4 regions of the Paenibacillus sp. AK002 genome follow, and region 3 is predicted to be linked to each of the others. Evidence: riboswitches for the same ligand, from Rfam matches in the RefSeq annotation. Region 3 holds a riboswitch; each other region holds the start of a gene.

Region 1 (2,200 bases), 1.7 Mb from region 3:
CGCATAATCCTCCCATACGCCGGGATACCAGATGCCATACGCCTGAAGCTCGCTCGCATATTCGGCGAATATCGCTGCCGGCGGGCCATCGCCCAGAATGGCGCCATCCGGGGTGAACAGCACCACGCGGTCCACGTATTGGGCCATTTCTTCAATCCGGTGCTCCACGATAATCAGCGTACGCCTTTCCGATACGGCCTTCACCGCAGACCAGATTTGCTCCCTGCCTTCCGGGTCGAGCAGCGCGGACGGCTCATCAAGGAACAGCACCTCCGGCTCCAGCAGAAGGGCCGAAGCCAGCGCAAGCCTCTGCTTCATCCCCTGCGACAGATGACTGATCGGCATATGCAGCTCCTGAAGGTCAAGCCCTACCTCATGCAGGACGGCTTGCATTCGCTCCTTCATCTCGTCGCGGGGAACGCTGAGGTTCTCCAGCACGAAGGCCAGCTCTTCATCCACGTACGGCATGCAGAACTGGGTATCCGGATCTTGGAATACATATCCCCAAGAGCGAGGCACCAGCTGGACTTCGCATTTCATCGGCACCTCCGTGGCGCGGGGAATCATCCCGCTAAGCACCTGAAGCAGCGTGGATTTGCCGCAGCCGCTCGGACCGAGCAGCAGCACCTTCTCCCCCCGGGCAGCCGAGAAGGACAAGTCCTTAAACATCAAACGCTCCTCGCCCGGATACTTCAGGCGCAATCCCTCCACATGCACGGCCTGCTCTGGAACCGCCTCGGCGGTTGAAGCCGAAACCCAGCGGGCGGCGGTTTTAGACATGGCGCGGATCATCCAGTGCTTCATAATCCTTCTTGGACGCGGGGCGCAGCAGCGATGTAACGCCCGTACGGTCGAGCGCTTTGGCCAGCAGCAGCATGAGCAAGCCGGCAATGACGGCGCCGCTGAGAATCCGCATGCCATACTTGGCCAGGAACATCCAGGTCTGCAGATCATCGGTATAGCTGTAATAGAAGTCCATCACCATCGAGCCGACCGCCGCGCCGGCCCCGGCAATCGCCACCGTCCACGCCGAGGTGCTCCGGTAACGGAACGCCGCGAATACCAATTCCGCGCCCAGCCCTTGAATGAGGCCGTACAGCAGCAGCGTCAGTCCCCAGCCGCTGCCGAACAGAACTTCCACGTGGGCCGCCGCCACCTCCGCGATGATAGCCACTCCCGGCTTGCGGATCAGCAGGTAAGCGAGCGTGGCCGCTGCGAACCACATGCCGTATAACAGTTCATCCGCTTCGAAGAACAGCGGTTTCAGCAGATTGTAAACCGATCCCCAGAAGTGATAAATGACGCCGAGCACAAGCGATAACAGCACCGTCACCAAAATATCGCTTAAACGCAGCCCTTTTCTAGGCTGTACCCCCAATTTCTCTTGCACTGACGTTCCCATAACAACACATTCCCCTCTCCACCGCTATTTTTGTATAAACACAACAAAAAACCGTCTGGAAAAACGCGCAGACGGAAAAATAGGCCCTATATAGGCAGGGTCGGATATTCTCTACGCTGGCATTACCCAGTTCAGATTAACGGTCAACAGCGGATAGCAGCTGCAATCTCAGCCTGATTCACTCAAGCACCCGTATTCCCTATTCGGTTTCATGTTAATCTTAAAATACACATTCGTTCCCCAATTAGCAAGAACCTTTTTTCAAAAATGGCTATTTATTGATTTCCGGCTCATTCTATGTCAATATCAGAGTGATTGGCTTTTCCACCAACGTTTTATTGCCGACACCTATGCACAAAGGAGAATGACATGGCTAAACAATTGCTGCGTCTGATGACCGAGCTGTCCTCCCGCAAGTGGCTGTCCCGCATTATGGGGCATTGTTCCCACAGCCGGCTGAGCCGTCATCTAATACCTGCATTTATACGAATCTACCAAATCCCGGCGCATGAAGCGGAGAAGGAGATCCACGAATACCGTTCGCTGAACGAATTCTTTTCCCGCCGGTTAAAAATAGGCCTGCGCGCCATAGACGACACCGCCGATGCCATGGTAAGCCCCGTCGATGCCACGATTTCGGCGATGTGCACCGTCAACGCCGGCACCATTCTCAGCGTCAAGGGACAGGATTATACCCTGAGCGAGCTGCTCGCCAAGTCACCGAGAATGGAGAATTACATCAACGGTTATGCATTCGTATTGTATTTAAGCCCGACCGACTATCATCGCATACATTCC
Region 2 (2,200 bases), 580 kb from region 3:
CGTCTACGCCCTTGATCTCGCGGACCTCCCCGATAAGGTGAGCGACTTCAGCCGCATTTCCGCGCACGAGCGAAACCTTCACCTCGCTTAGGATCCGCAGCGCCGACTCCGTCCGAAAACGGGTCGCTCCCGCGCCGACCGGGTCCAGCAGCACCGGCACGCCATGGGCATTCGCCGATTGTCCCGCGATCATCATCGCATCCACCAGCTCGCGGTTCAGCGTGCCGATGTTCAATACGAGCGCGCCCGCGATGGCGGCCATATCCGCCACTTCCTCCGGCGCGTAAGCCATCACCGGCAACGCGCCCAGCGCGTACAAGCCGTTAGCCGTAAAATTCGTAACCACCACGTTCGTCATATTGTGAACGAGGGGGCTCGTCTGCTGTACCTTCATTAAAAGCGCCGAAACCTCTTTTTCCCATGAACGCATTTTATATCAGCCTCTCTTCGCTATAATGGAATTCCATGTGCTTGTGAACATCGCTCTTTACAGCACGGCAGCCTCCAGCTGCACCGGCCACTCCTCCTGCTTATAAGCCATGTCCCAGAACAGATACTCCAGCTGGCAGCTCAGCATGAAATGCTCCCTCATCCGTTCCCGCTCGGCTGCCGTCGCACGCTCCGCCCATGCATCGACACGGTCGCGGAATTTGGCTGTCGCGTCTTCCCCCCGGTTTCCGTAGAAAGAAATCCAGTCGTAAAACGGATGGGCGGCATCCGGCTTCACCTCATTCAGCAGCTTGCGGCCAATCTCCAGGTACGTCCATGGGCACGGCAGCAGCACGGCCATAATCTCGCCCAAACTACCCTCATGCGCCACCGTCAGCATATGACGGATGTAATGATGCGCGGACGGAGCCAGCGGATATCCTTGAAGCTCCTCATAGGTCACACCGGCAGCTGCGCAAAAATTCTGATGCGGGTGCACCTCGCTGTGCAGGATGAATGAAATCTGTTCGTTAAAGGCCGCGATCTCTTCCCGGCTGGTCGATTTGGATATGGCTATTCCGTAAATCCGCATGTAGGCATTCAAATACTCAAAATCCTGCTTCACATAGTGAATCAGCTGTTCCCGCTCCAGATTCCCCTCGGCAATGCCTTTTACGAAGGGATGATCGAAGATTGCTTGAAAAATGCCTCCCGCCTGCTGACGGAGCGCTTGCGTGAAACTCATGTTTGTCCCCACCTCCAACATATTGAAGAGCAGGAAGTCCGCAAGACACGACTTTTCAGACAACGCTAAAAAGCCGCCCCCGAAAACTGGAGCGGCTTCGTCAACAAGCCCGGGTACGCCAAAAAGTGCACCGAGACCTCATATTCGAAGGCTCCACTTTCCTACGCTAGTACGAACTAGATCAGGTTCAAAGGGTCCAAGATACGCTCTTGTCTCAGCCGCCAACGGCTCCCCTAGTGGACTTCCTATTCTTTTGTTTAATACTGTACATAGGTTTGCGGGTGGTGTCAAACGTTAACAGTTTGTGGACGGAACCTCAAGCTCGAAACCTTCCTCCGACCGCGTGATTGTGACGATGTACGGTGGCGGCTGTCTTTTCGCAAGATAAAAACGCAGGCTACCCAAACCCATTCCGGAAACACTGACGCTCGGCTGTCATATATGCCCCCGCATAATGAGTGCATAAACACAATTCAAATAAATGAAATTTAAAGGGGCGAGCGTATTTATGACAAACCAACCGAAAGCGGTTAAACCCATTCCGGATGGCTACACCTCCGTGACGCCGTGGATCATCTCAAGAAACTCCGCAGCGCTGATCGAATTCCTCAAGCAGGCTTTTCGGGCCGAAGAGTTAGCCCGCGTCTATGTTGGCGATGATGTCATCGGCCATGCCGAGGTGCGAATCGGAGATGCCGTCGTCATGATGTTTGACGCGAAACCGGAATGGCCGGATAGTCCGGCATACCTCCGTTTGTATGTTGAGGATTGCGATGATGTGTATCGGCAAGCGCTGGCCGCAGGAGCGGTCTCTGTGACGGAGCCAACGAGCTTGTTCTTCGGCGACCGGGTGGGACGGGTACGGGACCCGTTCGGCAACTTATGGTGGGTACAGACACGAATGGAGGACCTCACTCCGGTCGAAATGGAACAGCGTGCCCAAGACCCGAAATACATCAAAGCGATGACCTATGTTGCAGGGGCGGAGATCGTGGTGAAGATGCCGTAAAAAAGTTGCCGTGAAGC
Region 3 (2,200 bases):
GCCTGCCGGACAGGCCGTCTCTCTTCCAAATTAAATGCATCCTATGGTTTCTCAGGTAAAAATTCATTGGTGAAGGCGCTGTCCGCATCGAGCTCCTTCTCGAGCAGCTTGCGTTCAAACATCCAGTCTGCATACCCCGACCATACTTCGGCTTTCTGCTCGCCCCAGCGGGCAGCATCATCCTGATAGCGGGGACTCAGCCATTTCTGGCTGGCAAGAACCAGCTCGGCATCCAGCTCGGGAACGGCCTTCGTCAGCAGGGCAGCCGCATCCTCAGGATGTTGAATCGCGTAGTCGTATCCTTTTGAGGTCGCCCGCATGAATGCTTTGACAAGCTCCGGGTCCTCCTGGATCAGCTTCTCGTTCGTTACGATCACCGGCGTGTAATAGTCAAGCTGCTCGGAGTAGTCCTTCACATAGATCATGTCAAGCGGCTCGTTCCGGAGCTCGGCTTCGATACCGGTCCAGGCATAGAAGATCCAGGCAAAATCAATATCGCGTTTGACGGCCGTAAAATAATCGGCATCGCCCATGTTAACCATATTTACTTTGCTGACATCGGCACCGTCGATCTCCATGATGGATTTCATGACGGCTTCCTCAACAGGCGAGCCCCAGCCGCCGTAGGATTTTCCTTCAAAATCGCCAGCCTTGACGATCCCCTTGTCCTTGGGGGCGGCAAAGCCGGATGTATTATGCTGAATAATCGCCGCAATGGAGACGAGCGGCAGGCCTTGGGTTCTGGCAAGCGTGACGCCTTCCTGGTAGCTGATGCCAAACGGCACCTTGCCGGATGCGACCAGCGTATCCGTTCCGCCGGCCCCCGGCTGGACGATCTGGACGTTAAGCCCTTCTTCCTCGTAATACCCGAGCTCCTTGGCCGCATACAGTCCGGTGTGGTTTGTGTTGGCCGACCAATCGAGCATCAGCTGTACGTCGCGGAGCTTTTCGGCCGCCTGGCCGTCTGCGCCTTCGGTACCTGTATTTTCGTTCTTTCCGCCTGTACCGCATCCCGCCGCAACCATCAGCAGGGCGCAAGCGAGAAGCAGTGCCATCCATTTTCCCTTCTTCATCGTGTCTTCTCTCCTTTGAATTCTCTTCTCTTTCTATGACGACCTCGTTAACTCCACAAAAAAAGCGCCCCGAATGATATCAGGACGCATGACGGCGTAAGTGTATACCACGGCAAATCATAGCTGCCGCAAACATGGACTTCCTACGCTGGCATTACCCAGATCAGGTGTAAGGGTCAGTATCATCGGATACACTCTCAGCCGGCCAAATTCCAGCTCCCCCGGGATTTATGAAGTTTCGGACGTTACAACCGTTATTATAGTCCTAACGCAAAGACCTGTCTAGTTCGGAAGGGGATGCGAACGAGGCAGGTCTTCGTATTGGACATGGCTTGTGCAGTTGGAAGAACGAACCCCGTTAACCATTCACGGGATAAAGCAATTACTAGGATCCTGTTCGCCAGCGGTTAGCGCTGGAAGAACTCAATCCATTCTCCTTCGGGACCGTGCACGAAGAAATAGCGGTACCCGTTCGGAAGCGTTACGATTTCCTCGTCAAGATGAGGTACGTCCAGTCCCTGAACGCGCGCATATTCCGCTTCGATATTATCGGTGCTGACGGCAAAATGATGGACGGTGCCTTCTGCGGGAAGCGTGTCGCTGTAACCCTGAATAAGCTCGACTTCCGTTTCGTCGCTGCCGTTAAATCCGAGGAATGCCAGCTGGATGACGCCATTGGTATGGGTAAGGCGATCCTTCAGTTCAAGTCCTACGACATTTGTGTAAAAAGCAATCGTGGCTTCAAGGTCCCGGACGACAATGCCGACATGATCCAATCGTTTCTGTGACAAGGCAAACACCCTTTCCGATTCATATGAGATATGACTGAAATATTATCACATAATTCCTATACGTCAAGTGGGTCTTGAGGACGACAATTTTTGGGTACGCGATGGTTTAATAGAGTAGAATCGACGGTCTTTCTTTCATTTCCTCTTCTTTACTTTTAGGTGGGTAAAAAGTATCATGAGAACTATAACTATTAATTCAAAAGACCTAACAAACAAGCATTGAAGAAAGCTTGCCTTTTGGCCGAGGAGGAATGCTTATGAGTCCAACTCCAGCAGATCATCTGTGGATTCGACTCGCCATCATATATGCATTCATTCAGATAATGACCGTTCTGT
Region 4 (2,200 bases), 2.9 Mb from region 3:
AAAAATATAAATTAACTTTCCTTCGAAGCGTTGACAATACCTCTAAGTTATATTAATATGCTAACATAATTATTATTTCTAACTAAACGTAAGTTAATGTGAAATGATAATTCAACGACAGCAATTCAACTCAACATGCATATTTGCTTGAATTAAAGGACATCTTTGTTATCAGGCTTATGCAAACATGATTACATCAGGAGGTTTTTTCAATGTCTAAAGATTTTTCAGCAGCACTTAAGCATCGTCGTTCCCATTATGCCATCAGCAAAGACCCGGTCATTTCCGACGAACGCATCCAGGAGATTGTTAATGAAGCCGTTAAATATACTCCGTCTTCTTTCAACTCCCAAAGCGCACGCGTCGTTGTACTGCTTGGCGAACAGCATGACAAACTGTGGAACCTGACCGAAGGCATTCTGAAAGAAGTTGTCGGAGACGAAGAGGCTTTCAAATCCACAGCTGAAAAAATGGGCGCATTCCGCGCTGGATACGGCACGGTTCTCTTCTTCGAGGACAATAACGTAGTTGCCGACCTGCAGCAAAAGTTCGCGCTGTATGCCGACAATTTCCCGGTTTGGTCGAACCAATCCAACGGCATGCTGCAATTCGTGGTATGGACGTCCCTCGAGGCAGAAGGCCTGGGCGCATCCCTCCAGCATTACAACCCGTTGATCGACGAGAAAGTGAAGTCCGAATGGAACATTCCGGAAAACTGGAAGCTGATCGCTCAAATGCCTTTCGGCAAACCGGTTGCAGATCCGGGCGAAAAAGAATTTGCGCCGCTTGAAGATCGCGTGAAGGTATACAAGTAAGCCGTAGCCGGCATAAGCCGCCTATCCAAGTCCAGAGGATTGGAGCAGGCGGCTTTTTTATGGTGCCCTGCCATTGAAAACCTGCCGCCAAAACGATACAATAACACAGGAAGCAGGCCTTTCGCCTTCTGATCTTCGGAAGTTCTTGGAGCCGGCTTGATTACCAACTGCATATTTGATGTTTGGCTGTACTAGGGGTGCCATGTGCTGAGAGACGGCGGGCTGCCGTTAACCCTTATCACCCGATCTAGATCATACTAGCGTGGGGAAGTGTAGCATTTATGTTTATTTCTTTGCGTAGGCATAACTGCACTTCTTCATGGGGTGCGGTTTTTTTGCGTGGACTTAACAATGGGGAGGAAAAAAATTTATGAATGAGCTTGTATGCGGAACGAGCCGGATCGTGGGATGCCGGTTCTCGGTATTTCCCATGACGGATCGGTTCGTGGAAGTGATCACGGAGGCGCTTCGTTCCGTGGATTCGGAAAAGGTCTGGATCCAAACGGATGATGTAAGCACTTGTATTCGCGGACGTGCGGAGCATGTGTTTGATGTGACGAGAGCGATATTCGCTCATGCCGCGGCTAGCGGCGTGCACACGGTGTTTAACGGTACTTATTCTATCGGCTGCCCAGGCGATACGGATGCCGATGCGTATATGGACGAGGATTCGACCCGCTTAAACCACGATATCGGGGAACACGCCGATATCGAAACGGCCTGCCAATTCGCGCTTTACCCGATGGGTAGCGCCGATTACATGGATGTCATTTACGCAGAAGTGGATCGTGCGAAGGCAGCGGGCACATTCGGTGGAAGCGTTCATTACGCCAGCCGATTGGACGGGGCGTTGTCCCGGGTGTTCGGATCACTCGAAGACGCGTTCCAACATGCGATTCAATCCGACAGCAGCCATCTGGTCATGACCGCGGTGGTTTCGGCCCACAGCCCATCTCCCAAAGCCAAAGCTTAAGGTCCTTTCCAACAGATAAAGGCCCGGCAAGCGCCGGGCCTTTATCGATTGCAGGCAAGAATATTGACGGTGTTTAAACCCAAGCACTCAAGATGATTACGAGCAGGATAAAGAGAACCAATATAGTTCCTACTGAATTGCCCCATGCGCCGCCATATGCTCCGCTCATGAAGATCCCTCCTGGATTTAAAAGAATGACGTGAGTTAATCACGTTATTATCTTATTGCTTGTGGCGGGCGAGCGTCACGGCTAATGTACCCCCCTCTTTTTTTATGCAGGGCTTATTTATTCCTCATAACCGACCAGCAGCTTGCCTCCGTACGGGCTGAGGGCTTCCTCCGTCACTGCAATAAGGTCCGAAGGATCGTCCTCCCGATAAATCGCCAGAAGCGCTGCCTCCAGTCGATCCCC

Evidence for each region. Region 3 has a riboswitch for thiamine pyrophosphate ahead of M1D70_RS03060 (ABC transporter substrate-binding protein). Riboswitches for the same ligand answer to the same signal wherever they lie in the genome.
Region 1: linked by a shared signal. The riboswitch ahead of M1D70_RS26595 (ECF transporter S component) and the one ahead of M1D70_RS03060 (ABC transporter substrate-binding protein) in region 3 are both predicted to bind thiamine pyrophosphate.
Region 2: linked by a shared signal. The riboswitch ahead of tenA (thiaminase II) and the one ahead of M1D70_RS03060 (ABC transporter substrate-binding protein) in region 3 are both predicted to bind thiamine pyrophosphate.
Region 4: linked by a shared signal. The riboswitch ahead of M1D70_RS20975 (YkoF family thiamine/hydroxymethylpyrimidine-binding protein) and the one ahead of M1D70_RS03060 (ABC transporter substrate-binding protein) in region 3 are both predicted to bind thiamine pyrophosphate.

The regions. Positions count from the first base shown of each region.
Region 1 covers NZ_CP096377.1:5,928,054-5,930,253, forward strand. The annotation lists gene M1D70_RS26590 (ABC transporter ATP-binding protein) at 1-780, opposite strand, end outside; gene M1D70_RS26595 (ECF transporter S component) at 773-1,402, opposite strand; TPP riboswitch at 1,494-1,606, opposite strand; gene asd (archaetidylserine decarboxylase) at 1,772-2,200, shown strand, end outside.
Region 2 covers NZ_CP096377.1:1,292,537-1,294,736, reverse strand. The annotation lists gene thiM (hydroxyethylthiazole kinase) at 1-430, opposite strand, end outside; gene tenA (thiaminase II) at 488-1,174, opposite strand; TPP riboswitch at 1,316-1,419, opposite strand; gene M1D70_RS05540 (VOC family protein) at 1,683-2,183, shown strand.
Region 3 covers NZ_CP096377.1:712,506-714,705, forward strand. The annotation lists gene M1D70_RS03060 (ABC transporter substrate-binding protein) at 42-1,073, opposite strand; TPP riboswitch at 1,197-1,306, opposite strand; gene M1D70_RS03065 (VOC family protein) at 1,481-1,864, opposite strand; gene M1D70_RS03070 (diguanylate cyclase domain-containing protein) at 2,122-2,200, shown strand, end outside.
Region 4 covers NZ_CP096377.1:4,728,499-4,730,698, forward strand. The annotation lists gene M1D70_RS20970 (nitroreductase family protein) at 213-815, shown strand; TPP riboswitch at 999-1,101, shown strand; gene M1D70_RS20975 (YkoF family thiamine/hydroxymethylpyrimidine-binding protein) at 1,186-1,788, shown strand; gene M1D70_RS20980 (hypothetical protein) at 1,862-1,957, opposite strand; gene M1D70_RS20985 (nucleotidyltransferase domain-containing protein) at 2,075-2,200, opposite strand, start outside.